Regions from separate parts of the Haliea sp. E17 genome, predicted to be linked through region 2. Evidence: predicted binding sites of a transcription regulator. Region 2 holds the regulator's gene; each other region holds the start of a gene.
The links. The regulator sigma-54, encoded in region 2, starts transcription at its own class of promoters, with help from an activator protein. The targets are predictions, from matches to a motif close to TGGCACANNNNTTGCNNT.
Positions count from the first base shown of each region.

Region 1: ACNKU3_RS01980 (CmpA/NrtA family ABC transporter substrate-binding protein) is a predicted target of sigma-54. The motif match lies at 2,619-2,636, and genes of this name have one in related genera.
Region 3: ACNKU3_RS00540 (VPLPA-CTERM sorting domain-containing protein) is a predicted target of sigma-54. The motif match lies at 1,504-1,521, and genes of this name have one in related genera.
Region 4: nifH (nitrogenase iron protein) is a predicted target of sigma-54. The motif match lies at 3,401-3,418, and genes of this name have one in related genera.

Region 1 covers NZ_JBLWFK010000001.1:455,298-460,061, forward strand. Annotated here, with positions in the region: gene ACNKU3_RS01975 (sigma-54 interaction domain-containing protein) at 1-1,884, opposite strand, end outside; gene ACNKU3_RS01980 (CmpA/NrtA family ABC transporter substrate-binding protein) at 2,793-4,268, shown strand; gene ntrB (nitrate ABC transporter permease) at 4,272-4,764, shown strand, end outside.
Region 2 covers NZ_JBLWFK010000011.1:18,361-23,124, reverse strand. Annotated here, with positions in the region: gene ACNKU3_RS20485 (KdsC family phosphatase) at 1-419, shown strand, start outside; gene lptC (LPS export ABC transporter periplasmic protein LptC) at 419-976, shown strand; gene lptA (lipopolysaccharide transport periplasmic protein LptA) at 960-1,589, shown strand; gene lptB (LPS export ABC transporter ATP-binding protein) at 1,567-2,292, shown strand; gene ACNKU3_RS20465 (RNA polymerase factor sigma-54) at 2,449-3,921, shown strand; gene hpf (ribosome hibernation-promoting factor, HPF/YfiA family) at 4,058-4,345, shown strand; gene ptsN (PTS IIA-like nitrogen regulatory protein PtsN) at 4,356-4,764, shown strand, end outside.
Region 3 covers NZ_JBLWFK010000001.1:131,548-136,311, forward strand. Annotated here, with positions in the region: gene ACNKU3_RS00535 (tetratricopeptide repeat protein) at 1-1,039, shown strand, start outside; gene ACNKU3_RS00540 (VPLPA-CTERM sorting domain-containing protein) at 1,731-2,279, shown strand; gene ACNKU3_RS00545 (class I SAM-dependent methyltransferase) at 2,605-3,630, shown strand; gene ACNKU3_RS00550 (tetratricopeptide repeat-containing sulfotransferase family protein) at 3,637-4,764, shown strand, end outside.
Region 4 covers NZ_JBLWFK010000004.1:254,557-259,320, forward strand. Annotated here, with positions in the region: gene nifK (nitrogenase molybdenum-iron protein subunit beta) at 1-718, opposite strand, end outside; gene nifD (nitrogenase molybdenum-iron protein alpha chain) at 816-2,303, opposite strand; gene nifH (nitrogenase iron protein) at 2,420-3,304, opposite strand; gene ACNKU3_RS11690 (SIR2 family protein) at 3,792-4,637, shown strand.

The sequences.
Region 1 (4,764 bases), on a different contig from region 2:
GTTGACCTTGAACTGCCGCGCGTCGATCCCCAGTTTTTTCAACCGCGATGACAGTGTCGTGGGTTTCAGCGCCAGCAGCTCGGCGGCGCCGCCAATGCCGAAAACCTTGCCATTACAGTGTTTCAGCGCGGCGATGATGTTCTGGCGCTGCTGCAGGCGCAACTCGTCATCGGAGGCGATGGCTTCCCGCTCCCGGGCGAAAACGGGGCTCTCCGCCAGTGCCTCGGTCCGGTCCGCGGGGAAAAAGTGCGGCTCGAATTTCACCACACTGCCGCGGGTGAGAATCACCTGGCGTTCAATGACGTTTTCCAGCTCGCGGATATTGCCCGGCCAGTGGTAGTTGCACAGCCTGTCGACCTCCGCCAGCGGCAGTTTCAGTTCACCCTTGTTGGCCCGCTGGCAGGCCTTTTTCAGGAAGTGCTGGGTGAGCAGGGGAATGTCCTCGCGCCGCTGCCGCAGTGGCGCCGACTCGACCGGGAACACGTTGAGGCGGAAATACAGGTCCTCGCGGAACAGGCCCTCGCGGACCAGCGCCGCCAGGTCACGGTTGGTCGCCGCTATGATGCGCACGTTGACGTCCCGGGTGACGGCTTCGCCGACCCGTTCAAACTGCTGCTCCTGCAGCACCCGCAGTAGCTTCCCCTGCAGCCGCAAGGGAATCTCGCCCACCTCGTCGAGAAACAGGGTGCCGCCATCGGCAAGTTCGAAACGCCCGGCGCGGTCGTCGGTGGCGCCGGTAAAGGCACCCTTGCGATGGCCGAAGAATTCGCTCTCGAACAGCTCCTCGGGAATCGCCGCGCAGTTGACCCGGATCAGCGAACGCTGCGAGCGCGGGCTGATCTCGTGGATGGCGCGGGCGATCAGTTCCTTGCCGGTGCCGGATTCGCCGTGGATGAACACCGTGGCGTCGGTGGGCGCCACCAGTTCGATCTGCTGCAGGGTTTTCTGGATCGCCGCGCTCTTGCCGACGATGCGGTGGTGGTTGAATACCGAGTTGATCTCTTCCTGCAGGTAGGCGTTTTCCAGTTCCAGACGGTGCTTGAGGCGTTCGACCTCTTCCAGCGCCGCCTCCAGCCGGCGCCGGTCAGCTTTTTTCTGCGATACGTCACGAAAGATCACCACGGTACCGACGATGATATTGTCGTCGCGAATCGGGGTGCTGGTGTATTCCACGTCGATGGGTTCCCCGGACTTCGACCAGAACACGTCGTTGTCCACCCGGTGGACGCTGCCGTCGCGAAAGGCCGCAAAGATCGGGCAGGCGTCGATCTGGTAGTGGGAGCCGTCGGCGTGGGAGTGATGCACCATCTTGTGCATGTTCAGCCCGGCCAGTTCCTCCGCGCTGTAGCCGAGAATCCGTTCCGCCGCCGGGTTGACGAATGTGGTGTTGCCGTTGGCGTCCACCCCGTAAATGCCTTCCCCGGCGGCATCCAGCAGCAACTGGTTTTCCCGTTCGAACTCGTGGAACACCTGGGAAACCCGGCGCCAGTGGGTAATGCCGGACAGGTAGTGCCGGTGGGCATCGGCCCGCGCGCGCAGTTTGTCCAGCTCTGCGGTCTTCTGCATGCTCAGGTGCAACAGCCGTTCATCCCCCGATTCGCTGTAGCGGCCGGTCAGCTCGATGTGTACGGGTTCCTCTGCCGAGAGCACCTGTAACTGGTCGGACCAGCCGCGGCCGCGCTCGATCAGTTCCTGGGTGAAGGCGATGAAGCCGGGGAAACTCGGCGAGAACAGGCGGCTGGGGCGTTGTGCCATGGTGGTTTGCAGGTCCATTTGCAGCAGGCGGCAGGCTTCCTGGTTGGCTTCGATGATCGCGTCTTCTGCCGGGTCGATGATCAGCTGGGCGGTGGCAGAAAAGTTGAAATGGCGGTTGTAGGTGTTCATGTGTTCTCTGGTTTTACGGAGTGTTGATCTTTGGTGATTTCGGGTGTTGGAGGGCCTACCCGTTGTCGGTGGACCTACCCGGCCTGAGTCGCAGTCAGCCCCACTGGAACGCGCCAAAAAGCGCACATCCATGTGCAGGCTCGGGCGGCGACATCCATGTCGCCGCACGGTTCCAGTGGGGCTGACTGCGACTCAGTCCTCGCATTGCGGTTAACCCGGATCTTTGGTGAGTTCGTTCAAACAGAAACTAATCGGGAATGGGCTTTGATTTGTCGTTTGGTATTTCTTGATCACACACTTGCTCCCGATTCCCGATTCCCGATTCCCGATTCCCGATTCCCGATTCCCGATTCCCGATTCCCGATTCCCGCGCCTTGGTTCGAGAATGGATTCCTCCAGCGCACCGCACTCGCTCGAAACGGAGGGCTGTGCAGGACTATGCCTGTTGGAACCGTGTGGCGACATGGATGTCGCCACCCGAGCCTGCACACGGACGTGCGCTTTTTGGCGTGTTCCAACAGGCATAGTCCTGCACAGACCGGGGAGCCACGCACCGCCCCCAAAAACCTCCCGATTACACAAACACAGTTATTCAAGAACCAGGCCAAACTACGAAAATTCGTAATCAAAAACTACGAAACCCCGTGATTTACGAAATTTCGTACCCCCAGGCATCTCCGGCCTAACCCAAATAAATCAACACATAACAACAAGTTAAGCCAGTACCGACAGTTTGGCACCGGAATTGCTATCTACCTGTCAGCGGCTGCGCAAAGAGTGCCGATCCGGCGGAAGCCGGCCGAAAGCAGGGCAGCAAGCAGGGGCAACATGAGCAGAGAGCGACCCGCGCGATCCACCTGCGCACCAACTTGAACCACACAACGACAACCGGATGAGGACACACCACCATGAGCAACAAGAGCCTTGGCAATCCCTTCGATGCCGATACCCGACTGACCCATACCGCCAGCTGCAGTTGTGATGCCTGTTCAGCGGAAGCGGCGAACCCCGGGGGGCTGGGAGACAGGGAGCGCCAGATACTCTTGGAACGCCAGATCGAGGCGGGCGCCAGCCACGCGCACACGGCCCCGGCGGCGGGTCCCGCCAGCCCGCAGTTCGACAGCTCGGAGGACATGATGGACCGGGTGATCGAGAGCGCGATCGTGCGCGGGGTGTTCGGCCACAACGACGCCGACCGGCGCCAGTTCATCAAGCTGGTGGGCGGCGGCACCCTGGCGGCGGCGCTGGGTACCATCCTGCCGATGGATAAGGTCAAGGCGGCGGTGAAGGATTCCATCGGGCCGCTGGAAAAAACCAAGCTGAAAGTCGGTTTCGTGCCGATTACCTGCGCCACGCCGATCATCATGGCCCAGCCGATGGGTTTCTACGCCAAGTACGGCCTGGACGTGGACGTGATCAAGACCGCCGGCTGGGCGGTGGCGCGGGACAAGTCGCTCAACGGCGAGTACGACGCCTCCCACATGCTCACCCCGATGCCGCTGGCGATGACCATGGGCGCGGGTTCCACGGCGACGCCCTATATCATGCCGGCGGTGGAGAACATCAACGGCCAGGCCATCGTGCTGCACAACAAGCACAAGGACAAGCGCGACCCGAAACAGTGGAAGGGCTTCAAGTTCGGCGTGCCCTTCGACTACTCCATGCACAACTTCCTGCTGCGCTACTACGTGGCGGAACACGGCATCGATCCGGACCAGGATATCCAGATCCGCGTAGTGCCGCCGCCGGAGATGGTGGCCAACCTGCGCGCCGGCAACCTCGACGGCTATCTCTCACCCGACCCTTTCAACCAGCGGGCGGTGTACGAGAAAGTCGGCTTCCTGCACACCCTGACCAAGGACATCTGGGAGGGTCACCCCTGCTGCGCCTTCGCCTGCAGCCAGAAGTTCGCTACCGAGATGCCCAACACCTACGCGGCGCTGTTCAAGTCCATCGTCGACGCCACCCACTACTCGCACAAGGCGGAGAACCGCGCGGAGATCGCCAAGGCCATCTCGCCGAAGAACTACCTCAATCAGCCGGAGATCGTGGTCAACCAGGTGCTCACCGGGCGCTACGTGGACGGCCTGGAGAAGAAGGTCTACGACGTGCCCGACCGCATCGACTTCGACCCCTTCCCCTGGCACTCGATGGCGGTGTGGATCCTCACCCAGATGAAGCGCTGGGGCTACGTGGAGGGCGACATCGACTACACCGGCATCGCCGAGCAGGTCTACGTGGCCTCGGAAACCGCGGAGGTCATGAAGAGCCTCGGCTATGAGCCGCCGGCCAAGACCTACGAGAACTACACCATCATGGGCAAGGAGTTCGACTACACCAAGCCGGAAGAATACATCGCCAGCTTTGCCATCAAGCGGACCTGAACCATGGCCTCACTGAATGTTCGCGCGACCCTGGTGTCGCTGATGATCCTGGTGGTCTGCCTGGGCCTGTGGGAGGCGCTGAACCAGCCTCCCGAGGCCACGGAGGCGATGTCCGAGTTCGAACTGCTGATGGGCGGGGCCGACGACGAGGCGCGGGTGCCCCCGCCCTCGGACGTGATCAAGCACGCCTGGGCGGAACTCAGCGATCCCTTCTACGACGCCGGCCCCAACGACAAGGGCATCGGCATCCAGTTGGCCTATTCATTGTTTCGCGTACTGACCGGCTATTTCGCCGCGGCCCTGATCGCAATCCCGCTGGGCTTCGTGGTGGGCATGTCGCCGCTGATGTACAAGGCGCTCAATCCGTTCATCCAGGTGCTGCGGCCGATCTCGCCGCTGGCCTGGATGCCGCTGGCGCTGTTCATCATCAAGGACTCGGAGCAGTCGGCGATCTTCGTGATTTTCATCTGCTCCATCTGGCCGATGCTGATCAACA
Region 2 (4,764 bases):
AGCTGAAAAGCTTCAACATCAAGGACGGCCTCGGCATCAAGCTGCTGCAGCGGGACGGTATCGAAGTGGCTATCATCACCGGCCGGGTATCGCCGATGGTCAGTCGCCGCGCCGCGGAGCTCGGCATCGACACCATCGTGCAGGGGCGCGAGGACAAACTCTCCGCACTGCTGGAGCTGTGCAAACTGCGCGGCATCGAACCACAGGCCTGCGCCTACATGGGCGACGACCTCCCCGACCTCGCCGCAGTGAAGGCCGCGGGCGTCGGCTTTACACCCGCCGACGGCGTGGCGGCATTGCAGGCCGCCGCTGATGTGGTGACTCATTTGCCCGGCGGCAACGGCGCAGTGCGTGAAGCCTGCGAACTGCTGCTGCAAGCGCGCGGCAGCCTCGACGCCCTGCTGGAGACCTTCGCCTGATGCGCCGCCCGATCCTGCACCTGCTGCTGGTCGCCGCGCTGGTGCTGCTGACCACACACTACTGGAATCCCGGCCCCGGCACTGCGGCGACGGCGGCCCGGGGCACGCCCGGAGGGCCACTGCCGACCAGTTACATCGACAATGCACGCTCACGCAGTTTCAGCGCGGACGGCACGCTGTCCGACATCCTCGAATCCAGCCGGGTAGAGCAGTTCCGGAAACCCGCCTACACGATGCTCTACGAGCCCCGCTTCTATGCCCACAGCGCCCACGACCGGACCTGGTCGGCAAGCGCCGACCGGGGACGTTACGCGGGAAATGGCCAGCGCCTGTTGCTGCGCCAGAATGTCGTGCTCAGCCACGACCAGACCGGCACCCAACTGACAACCGCCAGCCTGGATATCCAGCTGGACACCCGCGAAGCGCAGACCCGCTCCGCGGTCACCATCACCCAGGCGGGGAACGCAACCCGGGCCAACGGCATGCTGGCCCGACTCAACCAGGAAACCATCCGCCTGGGCCCCGATGTGGAGAGCATTTATGTACAAATCCCCTAGCCGGGCGGCCGCCTGTGCCCTCGTCCTGCTCGCACTCTCGGCAGGCGTTAAGGCGCTGCCCGACGACCAGGATCAACCGATCCGGATCGAGGCGATCGAGGCGCTCAGGGACGAAAACCAGGGCTTTACCCAGTACAAGGGCAATGTCACCCTGGACCAGGGCAGCCTGCACATCGAGGCCGATATCCTCACCGTCTACCACACCGGCCAGGATGCCCAGCGCATCACCGCCCATGGCAAGCCCGCGACCATGCGCCAGCAACCGGAAATCGACAAGGCCGTGATCACCGCGCGCGCCAACCGCATCGAGTATTACCGCAATGAAGCTCGCGTCGAGCTGCGCGAAAGCGCCAGCATCGAGCAGGAGGGTTCCACCGTCACCGGCGACCGCATCGACTACTTCATCAACGAAAAACTGGTGAAAGCCGATTCCGACCGCAGCAATACCTCCAGCCGGGTACAGGTGGTGATTCCGGCGCAGGTGATACAGGCGGCCGAGGAATCCAGCCAGGCCCAGGAGCGGGAGGCCGCTGCCGATCCCAACAGCCCCGCCAGTGCCGTCGAGGAAGTCGCGCCGAAGGAGACCGCCGATGGCGCAACTGGCAGCCCGTAACCTCGCCAAGTCCTATCGCGGCCGGGAGGTCGTACAGGACGTTTCCCTGCACCTGGAAAGCGGCCAGGTGGTCGGCCTGCTGGGGCCCAACGGCGCCGGCAAAACCACCTGTTTCTACATGATTATCGGCATCATCACCGCAGACCGCGGGAGCATCGAGCTGAACGGTGAAGACATTACCCGCCTGCCCATGCACGAGCGCGCGCGCCACGGCATCGGCTACCTGCCCCAGGAGGCGTCGATCTTCCGCAAGCTGTCGGTGGGCGACAACCTGCTGGCGATTCTCGAGACCCGCCCCGACCTCAACCGCAAACAGCGGCAGGAAAAGCGCGACATGCTGCTCGAGGAATTTCACGTGCAGCACCTGCGCGACAGCCTCGGCCAGTCGCTCTCCGGCGGCGAGCGGCGGCGGGTGGAAATCGCCCGCGCGCTGGCGACAGAACCGGACTTCATCCTGCTCGACGAACCCTTCGCCGGCGTCGACCCGATCTCGGTGAGCGACATCAAGCAAATCATCAACCACCTGCGCGATCGCGGTATCGGCATCCTGATTACCGACCACAACGTGCGCGACACACTTGATATTTGCGAGAAGGCCTATATCGTAGGGGAAGGTCACATCATCGCCTCAGGCACCTCCCAGGAAGTGCTGGACAACGCCAAGGTGCGCAAGGTCTACCTCGGCGAACAATTCCGCCTTTAAGGCATCCGCAACACCACTGCTAAACGTAAAAAAAGTCAACAAGCAAATTTCGAGCCAAGCGGTTGCCAGAGTTTGCACGCTGGCGCTACACTCCAAGTCGTGTTCAACTGCGCCACCCCGTACGGGGACGCACCCAGGGGCTCTTTCCAGCTGTCGATGAAACAATCGCTTCAACTCAAGATCGGCCAGCAACTGACCATGACTCCGCAGTTGCAGCAGGCCATCCGCTTACTGCAACTCTCCACGCTGGACCTGCAGCAGGAAATCCAGCAGGCGCTGGACAGTAACCCCCTGCTGGAAATCGGCGAAGAGGACCTCGGCGGCAACGAGGTGGAGAACGGTAACAACGAGCCCGAAGGCCCGGCCGGCAACAGCGACTGGGAAAGCGCCGAACTCAACGAGGCTAACACCACCGGCTCCGAGAGCATGCCGGATGACCTGCCGGTGGACACCCGCTGGGAAGACCTGCTGCCATCCAGTTCTTCCCCCGCCCCGGCGCCCATGGAAGACGACGGTGACTTCGAGTCCCGCAACAGCTCGCGGGAATCCCTGCACGACCACCTGCTCTGGCAGCTCAACCTCACCCGTTTTTCCGACACCGACCACCTGATCGCCCTGACCCTGCTCGACGCCACCGACGGCAACGGCCGGCTGACCCTGTCGCTGGAGGAAATCCACGAGTCCTTCGACCCGGAACTCGACATCGAGATGGACGAGATCGTGGCGGTGCTGCACCGGCTGCAGCAATTCGAACCCGCCGGCGTCTGTACCCGCAGCCTGCAGGAATGCCTGCTGGTGCAGTTGCAGCAACTGCCCGCCGACACCCCCTATCTCGAGCCGGCGCGGCTGATCCTCAACCGCCACCTGCCGCAGCTGGCCGGCGGCGATTACAACCAGATCCTGCGCCGCACCCGGCTCGCTGAAAGCGAACTCAAGTCGGTACTGGCGCTGTTGCAGACCCTGGACCCGAACCCGGGGCAATCCTTCGCCCCGGAAGATGTCGAATACGTGGTGCCCGACGTTTTTGTCAGCAAGCGCGAAGGCCGCTGGGTGGTGGAGCTCAACCCGGATATCGCGCCCAAACTGCGCATCAATAGCGACTATGCCAGCCTGATCAAGCGCGCGGACAACAGTGCCGACAACACCTACCTGCGCGACAACCTGCAGGAGGCGCGCTGGTTCCTGAAGAGCCTGCAGAGCCGCAACGAAACCCTGATGAAAGTGGCCAGCAAGATTGTCGAGCACCAGCGCAACTTCCTCGAATACGGCGAGGAAGCCATGAAACCGCTGGTGCTGCACGACATTGCCGAGGCGGTGGAGATGCACGAGTCCACCATCTCCCGGGTCACCACCCAGAAGTACATGCACACCCCGCGCGGTATCTTCGAACTCAAGTATTTCTTTTCCAGCCACGTATCCACCAGCGGCGGTGGCGAATGCTCTTCAACGGCGATTCGCGCACTGATCCGCAAGCTGGTCGCGGCAGAAAACCCCCGCAAGCCTCTCAGCGACAACAAGATCGCCCAATTGCTGGACGAACAGGGCATTGAAGTAGCCCGGCGGACCATCGCCAAGTACCGGGACAGCCTTAACATCCCGCCCTCCAACGAGCGCAAGCGGCTGGTATGATCTTTATGCCAATATCGCCCGACCACCTGTGCCAGCCGGTCACCAAGTGGTCTAGACTGATTCCAAGGTCTCGCCGGAATCCGGCGGCGCCCTCCCCGGGGCTCACCCGGGCTCATCAGCAACAAGGAGCCAAGCTATGCAACTGAACGTCAGCGGACACCACGTGGAGGTCACCGACCCCCTGCGCAATTACGTTGAGAGCAAGTTCGAGCGACTGCAACGCCACTTTGACAATATCACCAACACCCAGGTCACCCTGATCGTCGAAAAAATGGTTCAGAAAGCGGAAGCGACCATGCACATCTCCGGAGCGGACCTGTTCGCCCAGGCGGAATCCGAGGACATGTACGCGGCGATCGATCTCCTCGCCGACAAGCTGGACCGCCAGCTGATCAAGCACAAAGAGAAAACCCGAGGTCACTGATTTCCACCCCATGCAATCACTAGCCGATCTGCTGACCCCGGAGCGCACCGCGAGCCGCGTTCCGGGGCTCAGTAAAAAAAGACTTTTTGAATCCCTCGCACGCATCATCAGCAATGACCTGCCCGGCATCTCCTACGACGCGGTATTCAGCAACCTCATCGCGCGCGAGAAGCTGGGCAGCACCGGACTGGGCCAGGGCATCGCCATTCCCCACTGCCGCATGCCCGGCTGCGAGGGGCCGGTGGGCGCCCTCCTCACCCTTGCCGAACCGATCGAATTCGACGCCCCGGACAACCAGCCGGTGGACCTCGTCTTTGCGCTGCTGGTTCCCGAGGGCGAGGAACAGCGCCACCTGAACACCCTGGCAGGAATCGCCCGCCAGTTCAGCCAGGCGGACTACTGCGCGCGCCTGCGCGCCG
Region 3 (4,764 bases), on a different contig from region 2:
GCTGGTACGTAACAATTCGCTGGACGAAGCGGCGAGGAATCTCGAGACACTTTTGAAGACAAATCCCGACAATGTCTCAGCTGTAAACCTGCTGACAGATGTCTACGCCAGGCAGAAGCGCTGGGAAGAGGCGGAAGGCCTGGTAGAGCAATTAAGCCAGAATGAAAACGCTCCCGGTGTGTCCGAACTGATGTCTGCGGGCCTCGCAGTTCGCCAGGGTGAAGAGGAAAAGGCGATACCCCTCGCCCAGGCCGCCCTGGAGAAAAACCCGAAACTTGAAGGGGTCTATCCACTGTTGGCAGGTGCCTACCTGACGGAGGGCAGGACCGAAGAGGGCATTGCCTGGTTTGACAAGTGGGTCTCACAGCAACCGGAGAACGCCGCTGCGTTGTACTCCCTCGCGGGTCTGTACCTGGCAGCAGGTGACGCGGCGAAGGCGGAAGAAATTTACCTGGGAGTATTGGAGGACGCGCCAAGGAATACCAACACGTATCTCAGCCTCGCCAAAATTTACGCGGACCAGGGTGCAATGGATAAAGTCCTCGCGATCTACCAGCGTGGCTTGCAGGCGAATCCGGACGACGTGCTACTCAGCGCTGAACTGGCAAACCGCTACATGCAGGTCGGTCAGATTGACAAGGCGATTACGACCCTGGAGTCCGCTTATGCAATACATCCGGAAAATGTCATGATTCGCAATAACCTGGCTTCACTGTTACTCGAGTACTACCCGACCGAGGACAACCTGAGTCGGGTACAGAAAATCACCCGGGGTTTCGAGTCCGCCAAGGCTCCCGCCTTGCTGGATACCGCAGGCTGGTTGCAGTACCGCCTGGGTAATTATACCCAGGCCGTGAGCCTGTTGGCCGCAGCGCAGCGTGCCGGTGGTGAGGGTGTCGAGTACTGGTACCATCTCGGCATGGCCTACGCCTCGGATGGAAAGGTGCCGCAGGCGAAAAAAGTGCTTGGCAAGGCACTGGATTCCGACGTTTCCTATCCCGGCCGGGCGGAAGCGGAAGAGACCTTTGGCCGGCTGTAAGGGGCAGTTGCGGGACCAGTCTTCGGGTTACAAAGAAGACTGATCCCGCTTCCCCGGGGTTTGGCTTGCCGCTGATTTCACTTTCCGCTGATTCCACAAATCCACGATTTCTCGCTTCCCCGATTTCCCGTTTTGTTAAGAAATACTGACGACGCCACACCTCGTTTTTACCCCGGATTAGGTCAGTTTGTCAGTAAAATTTACTACTGATGTGGCGTGTTTTGGTAGCGTTGGTGTGCAAATACATTCGCGTAACATTATGAAAAATATAGTAAAAAAATGATTTCAAGAACGGATTTCCCCTCTTCCGGAGCGACTTTTATCAGTGCTTTTAACTAAATTTTTGTGCTTACTGTCGCGCGAATTTACAAATAATTACGCAACGGGCTGTTTTGCCTTTCAATGCCGATAAAAATTCCCGAAAAAGCGTTGTTAATCCTTTTAAAACAGCAGCTTATGTTATCTGGCACAGCGCTTGCTCTATATTCCTCGAGGGTAAGTGATTGCTAATTCCACGAGGTGCCGGAGTGATTACCCTCAATTTATAAAGTGATGAAAAAAGGGCCAAAACGGGGTGCGAACCCGGCATGGAACGCAACGGATCTTGATCTCTGTAGAGCCCCTGAAAGCTCTCGCAGTGTAGGAAGAAAGCCGAGCAGCCCTTGATAAAACTATCTACGAGGAAACTCAAATGAATAAAGTGAAGACTTTTGCCTCTGCTGCGGTTCTGGCCCTGGCTGCCGGTCAGGCGAGCGCGGCTGTTATCGATGTTACCGCGGTAATTACCGGTATTGCCTCCGGTGGCGGCGCCTACAGCGAAACCACTGGTTCAGCGATTGGTACCTATGACGACGTCAGCCAGATCCTGACCCTGAACTACACCCAGCAGCAGGACACTTCTGCACCGGTATACGCAGTAGGTGTCATGGAGCTGTCCGGCCAGGTGATTGTTGACTTCAGCGGCGTAACTCCGTCAGCGCAAATCTCCGTGACCGACTGTAATGGCATCTCAGGGTTCGATGCCTGTTTCGCCTCCGGTTCAGGCACTGGCCTGCACCCGACCGACACCGCTTACGGCACCTGGACTTCGTTCACCACAGAGACCCTGTCCTCTGGCGCTAATGCAGTTATCAACTATGCCGTAACCCCTTCGGCAGTTCCGCTGCCCGCAGCTGCGTGGCTGTTCGGCTCCGGCCTGCTTGGCCTGGCGGGCGTCGCCCGTCGCCGCAAGGCAGCCTGATCCCGGTTCTGGCCAACCAGGCCAGAACATCATGGGAAGTGGTATTAAAAAACAGCCCGCTTGGACAAGCGGGCTGTTTTCATTCTGATCCCCCGATTTACTGACGCGGTGAGTTTTGGTCTTCCTCCCGTACAACTCATCTCTTTTGGCGAGCATATTTTCTCGCCTTGTTTGCAGCAGGTGGATTTCCTGCTTGAAATCTCCTTCCCGGGCTTGTGCCGCCTAACTATGGCGATTACATTTTACGGTTCAAAAAAATGCGGCTGGCTACCCTGGACGGCGTGTAGTGTGGTCCACGAACAGCACATGAACAGGTTACACCCCGATGAGCCAACTTGATCCACGGAACTGGGACAATTTTTGGAAACGCGCGAATGTCACTTCCATGGAAGGCGCAGATTTCCGTGGTAATTACGATCTTGAAATTCTCGATTTCTGGAAAAATCAGTTCAGCAAAGGGGCCGATCACGTTGTAGATCTCGCTACCGGCAACGGCGCCCTGGTGTGGATTGTCAATGACCTGTTGAATAGTCCCGAACCCCGCAGCCGGATCACCGGCGTCGACCTTGCCAGCACCAGTCCATTCGAAACGCTCAAGCGAAGGCCTGCTGATTATCCGTTGGTGAAGTTCGTACAGAATACCAGTATCGAGGCACTGCCATTTAAGGACGACTCAATCGACTTCATCATCAGCCAATGGGGGCTTGAATATTCCACCCTGTGCAATACTATTCCTGAAGCCTCGAGGGTGTTGAAGCCAAAGGCAAGGATGGCCTTTATCTGCCATTACGAAGGGTCCAGCATCCTCAAGGACACCACCATGAAGCTGGAAAAATTCACGGTGCTCCTGGAAAAGGAAGTAGTCTTCGAGCGCTATCTCGAACTCGATGCCTTGTACAACTCACACACTAGCCAGAAGGGAGTACAGTCAGACCCACGTCACAGTCGAATTGTCGGATCACTGAACCAGGCGCTCTACAGTATCCAGCACTACATCGGGCGATCCACGGACCCGTCCATCAATGTGCTGCCGAAAATCCTTAACAACCTGTCGGAACTGTTTGCTCCGCGCCAGCCTCTGAAGCAGCCCCGCCGCGCGAAGGATATCCTGAAACTCAAGGACAATGTGCTGGCTTCGGTGGCACGAATAGAAGACCTGCGAGCCGCGGCACTTTCCTACGATGAATGTGATGAACTTGAGGCGCTTATCACCGAAGCCGGCTTTGCCATGGTAGAGCGCAAACCCATTGTGCATTCCAGGCTCGGGAATGTGGGCATGGCATTCGCTGCCGCTCGGGGGGGCGCCGATCTGAACGGATCGAAAATTCGGGGTCACTCCGCTGGCAGATAAAGGTCTATGAAGAAAAACAAGCCAAAAAAAAATTTCAGGAAAAGTCAGGGTATCGGCCCGCAGGTCTCGATCCAGGAGACGTTCAGTTCCCCGGTCAGGCAAATGGCGTTTGCGGCGGCCATGCGCCTTGCAGAAGAGCGGGAACAGCGCGGTGAGCGTCGCGTCGCCGAGTCCATTTATTCGCAGCTTCTGGATCAGTGCCCGGGACGAAACGAGCCGGCGATCCGCTTGCTCAACAGTTTTATCCTGCGCGGCGAATTCGAAACCGCCCGCGTCCAGGCCTATCGCGTGGCGGCCCTGTTCAGGAACGACGCGGAAGTACTCGTGGAGGTTGCAAGGTTCTTCCAGCAGGCGGGAGAGCCGGAAAAGGCCCTGGAATTGCTCGACGAGACACTGCAAAGGCCCGATTTCAAGGATCGCCACATTATGCTGCGCGCCACCGCCAATGCCTATCTGGAGCAGGGCAGGACCGAGCAGGCAGTCGGCTTGTTCAAACAGGCGCTGGAACTGTGTGACAGTGATGTGTCCATCCTCTTCGGACTCGCCAGGGCCGATCGGAAAAATTCCGGGGCTGACGTCCTGGAACGTCTTCTGGCTCTGTGCAAGGCGGATACAGCCAGGCCTGAAGAAGTGCCCGTAATGCATTTTGCCCTCGCCTACCTCTACGAGGGGCGGGATAACGACCGCTATTTCCATCACCTGAAGCTCGGCAACGAGGGACTCGCCCTGGATCACAGGCAAGAGATCGAGCGCCTGCAAAAGAGGCGCGAAATGATATGTGCGCACGCCACGGCGGAATTTTTTCAATCGTTTGCTCCGCGCAGCCCGGATTGTCCTTCGCCTGTTTTTATCGTCGGTCCTCCCCGTTCCGGTACGACCCTGGTTGAGCAGATCCTCAACGCTCATCCGGAGACCCGCGGGGTGGGCGAGAGTATCGCGTTCGTGGCAGCTATCAACCGGGTTCTTCAGGAAGAGCGAGAAGCAGCGGATATATTGTCCTGGAGTCCTGCGCGGATCGAGCCCTGCCTGGAGAGGCTGGAGCGTTATTTTTTCGATCACCGTCGAATACCGGAAGAAGCCCGGAACTTTACCGTCATCGACAAGGGAATTGAAAATCTGGATTTCGTCGGCCTG
Region 4 (4,764 bases), on a different contig from region 2:
TGACGCGGAAGTTGCCGAGGTAGGTCTCGAAGCCCGGCACGATGTTGATCTTGCCGTTGCTGCCCACTTCCTTGTCTTCCATGTAATTCAGGGTGAAGTAGCGGGCGATGCCTTCGAACATGTTGTCCCAGCCGGTGGTATGACTGCCGACAAAACTCGGGGTGTGGGCGAAAGGTACCGGGTAATCATCGGGGATGTGCCCTTCCTTGCGCGAGTTGCCGATGAAGGCATTGAGGTCGTCACCGATGACTTCCGCCATGCAGGTGGTGGAAACCGCGATCATGTCCGGCTTGTAGGTGGCCTTGCAGTTTTCCAGACCGTCGAACATGTTCTTCTGGCCGCCGAATACCGCGGCGTCCTCGGTCATGGAGTCCGACACGCAGGAGATCGGCTCCTTGAAGTGACGGTTGAAGTAGGTGCGGAAATAGGCCACGCAACCCTGGGAACCGTGCACGTAGGGCATGGTGTTCTCGAAGCCCAGGGAGCACAGTACCGCGCCGAGGGGCTGACAGGCTTTCGCCGGGTTGACGGTGAGTGCCTCGCGCTGGAAGTTCAGCTCCTGGTACTCCACGGTGGTGGTCCACATGAAGGTTTCGTCGATCAACTCCTGCGGATGCTTCTCTTCGAAGTTGTCCTTCTTGTTGGTCAGCATATCCTTGTAGTCCTGGTCGCGGAACAGCGGATAGCTGGGCTTGATGTTCTCTACTGACTGGCTCATGGTTTTCCTCCTCCCGCGCCACTAATCTGTGGTCCGGCGGGTAATGGTTAAGGAATCGGCTCCGCTCGGCCAGGAGACAGAGCCGTTACATCTAGCGTTACGCGCTTGCGGCTACCGCCTCTTCACCGGCTGCTTCGTCCTGTTTTTTCCAGGGCGCCTGCAGCTTGTGCCAGCACGGGTTGTTCAGGGTCATGTCCATGTCCCGGGCGAAGATGGCAAAGCCGTCAAAGCCGTGGTACGGACCGGAGTAGTCCCAGGAGTGCATCTGCCGGAAGGGGATACCCATTTTCTGGAAGATGTATTTCTCCTTGATGCCCGAACCGATCAGGTCCGGCTTGACCCGCTTCACGAATTCCTCGAACTCGTAACCGGTTACGTCGTCATACAGCAGCGTAGCGTCGCCCATTTCCTTCAGGGTGCGGTCGTAGTCGTCGTTGTGGCCAAACTCGTAGCCGGTGCCGACAACTTCCATACCGAGGTCTTCGTAGGCGCCGATCACGTGACGGGGCCGCAGGCCGCCGACATACAGCATGACGCGCTTGCCTTCGAGGCGCGGACGGAACTTCTCGATGACTTCTTCCCACTCGCCGCGGTACTTGTCGATCACTTCCTCGCACTTGGCCTGGATGGTCTCGTCAAAGTAGGACGCAATCTTGCGCAGGGACTCGACAGTTTTGGTCGGGCCGAAGAAGTTGTACTCGACCCAGGGGATCTGGTACTTCTCTTCCATGTGGCGCGAGATGTAGTTCATCGAGCGGTAGCAATGAACCAGGTTCAGTTTCACTTTCGGGGTCAGCTCCATCTCGGAGATGGTGCCGTCGCCGGACCACTGGGCCACCACGCGCAGGCCCATTTCCTCCAGCAGGATGCGGGAAGACCAGGCGTCGCCGCCGATGTTGTAGTCGCCGATGATGGCCACGTCGTATGGCGTGGTCGGGAAGCTGTCATCGTCGTCGCGTGCGGAGAGCACCCAGTCGCGCACCGCGTCGTTGGCGATGTGGTGACCGAGAGACTGGGAGACACCACGGAAGCCTTCACAGCGCACCGGTACGACAGTTTTGCCGTGTTCCTTGGTCTTGGCCTTGGACACCGCCTCGATGTCGTCGCCGATCAGGCCGATCGGGCATTCGGACTGGATGGTGATGCCCTTGTTCAGCGGGAACAGGGTTTCAATTTCGTCGATCAGCTTGGCGAGTTTCTTGTCGCCGCCGAAGACGATGTCCTTCTCCTGGAAGTCGGACGTGAAGTTCATGGTGACGAACGCGTTCACACCGGTGGTGCCGATGTAGTAGTTGCGACGTCCGGCGCGGCTGTACTGGCCGCAACCGACGGGACCGTGGGAAATGTGGATCATGTCCTTGACCGGACCCCACACCACGCCCTTGGAACCGGCGTAGGCGCAGCCGCGAATAGTCATCACACCCGGCAGGGACTTCTTGTTGGAGGTGATGCATTTTTTCGATTGCTCGAGCTCCGGATCGTTGGGCGACAGGTGCTTGGCACGGTTCGCCTTGGCTTTCTCCGGGTAGACCTCGAGCACTTCCTGAATCAAGGATTCAACTTCATCTCGTGACATAACGGCCATGGTAAGCCTCCTCATAAATTTGGTTGCGGGTAACGGGAGGGGCCTTCAGTACAACACTGCGAAAGCCCCCGCTCCGGCAGGGCTAATCCGCCCTGCCCCGAACACACCTCCGCATATCAGGCGGTGGCGGCCTCGTCAGCGGCTGTCTTGCCGACGATGCTCAGGTCTTCCTCGTCCATGATGCCGAACTCCATCAGCAGGTCTTCCAACTCGTCCATGGTGATCGGAGTGGGGATGACCAGCTTCTTGTTCTCGATGATCTTGTTCGCCAGGGCACGGTACTCATCGGACTGTGCGGCGGCGGGATCGTATTCGATACAGGTCATGCGACGGATTTCAGCGCGCTGAACCACGTTGTCGCGGGGGACGAAGTGGATCATCTGGGTGCCGAGTTTTTCGGCCAGGGCGATGATGAGTTCGTCTTCGCGGTCAGTGTTGCGCGAGTTGCAGATCAGGCCGGCCAGGCGCACACCGCCAGAGTTGGCGTACTTCACGATTCCCTTGGAGATGTTGTTGGCCGCATACATGGCCATCATCTCGCCGGATACCACGATGTAGATCTCCTGGGCCTTGTTCTCACGGATCGGCATGGCGAAACCGCCACATACCACGTCGCCGAGTACGTCGTAGAACACGAAGTCGAGGTCGTCCTCGTAGGCGCCTTCCTCTTCGAGGAAGTTGATGGCGGTGATTACACCGCGGCCTGCACAGCCCACGCCGGGCTCCGGACCACCGGATTCAACACAGCGGACGTCGCCGTAACCGGACTTGAGTACATCTTCCAGTTCCAGGTCTTCCACGGTGCCGGCTTCAGCGGCCATTTCCATGATGGTGTTCTGGGCCTTGGAGTGAAGGATCAGACGGGTGGAGTCTGCCTTCGGGTCGCAGCCCACGATCATGACTTTCTTGCCGGCTTCAGCCAGGGCGGCCACCAGGTTCTGGGTGGTGGTGGATTTACCGATACCACCCTTGCCGTAAATTGCACATTGACGCATTGCCATTTGTATTCCCTCCGTTTCATCAGGCGATAATCGCCATGATTGCTTCGAGTGACAGCCAACGGCCAATAGCGCGCATACTGCCCCTACACCGGTACCGGTGCAGGCTTTGTGCCAGCGCCGTATATTTCTAACAAGCTGTTGTTTTAAGGGAATTTTTTCTACGTTTCCTGGTGCTGGGGCCAAGTGTCCATTGCGACAATCCGGTGGTGAATGTCGCAATGACAACAGCTTTTGTGAGGTTTTGTTCGACCGGCCAACACGGCGGCGGTGACTCCCCGCTTTTGTCGCAAACACTGCAAAACACGGAGAAAAACCCGCGGCCCATTGCCTGTGTCGCATTTGCTCCAAGTCTTAATGTCGAAAAATCAATCGCTTACACGTGGCGTGAAAATTGCGGAAGACCCCGGGATATAGATGTACCAGCGAATGCGGCCCGACCCGGCGGGCACCGGGGCCGCGACCCAACGACTAGCGTGGAGATGACGTCATGAGCAATACACCAACCCTGAACCAGATCATCGACGGCATGGCCAGTGGCGCGGTGGTTCCCTACCTGGGCGCCGGCGTGCTGCAGGGTGTGACCGACCGGGCCAGCGGGAACCCGATACCGGCGGACAGCGAAAGCCTGATCCTCGCGATGAACAACGGCACGCCGATGGCACCCAAGCTGATGTATGAATTTCCCCGTGCGGCGATGAACCTGGAGCAGAAAAAGGGCCGCAAGTTCATCGAACGCTTCCTTAATACGACCTATGGTGAAACCCAGTACAGTGAATCGCCATTCCATCGCTGGCTCTCGCAACTCGACCTGCCCTACATCATCGACATCAACCGCGACACCCAGTTGCAGGGCTTCTACGCCGGGCGCCCGCACACCCTTGTGGTCGGCCTGGCGCGCATCGCCGGCACGGACTACCGCTTCAAGCTCTACGAATGTACCGAAGGCAACTATCGGGAAGTGCAACCGGGCGAGGTCAACAAATCCCTGCCCGTACTGTTCAAGCCGATGGGGACGCCGCTGCCGGAACCCAACTACATCGCCTCGGACGCGGATTACGTGGACTACATCACCGAACTGATGGGCGGCTTCGCCATCCCCTCCTTCCTGAAGGAATACCGGCTGGGCAAACAATACGTTTTCCTCGGCATGCGCATGCAACGCGATACCGAACGTATGGTGCTGTCCGACATCATCTACGGCGCTCCGCAACACGCTGGCTGGGCATTGATTGCGAACCCCAATGACAAGGAAAAGCGCTTCTGCGAGAAGAAGGGGCTGGAAATCGTCGAGGCGGACTGGGAGAGCCTGCTCAACCTGCAGCAGGCTGCCTGAGCGAAGACCGGAGAAGGCCCGCAGGAGCGGGCCCCGGGAATTTCAGCGAGGGGCCTCTTTGCGCAGTCGCAGCGCGCGGCTTACACCCAGGCCGGGCACGGAGAGAAGCAGACCGTAGAACGGCAGG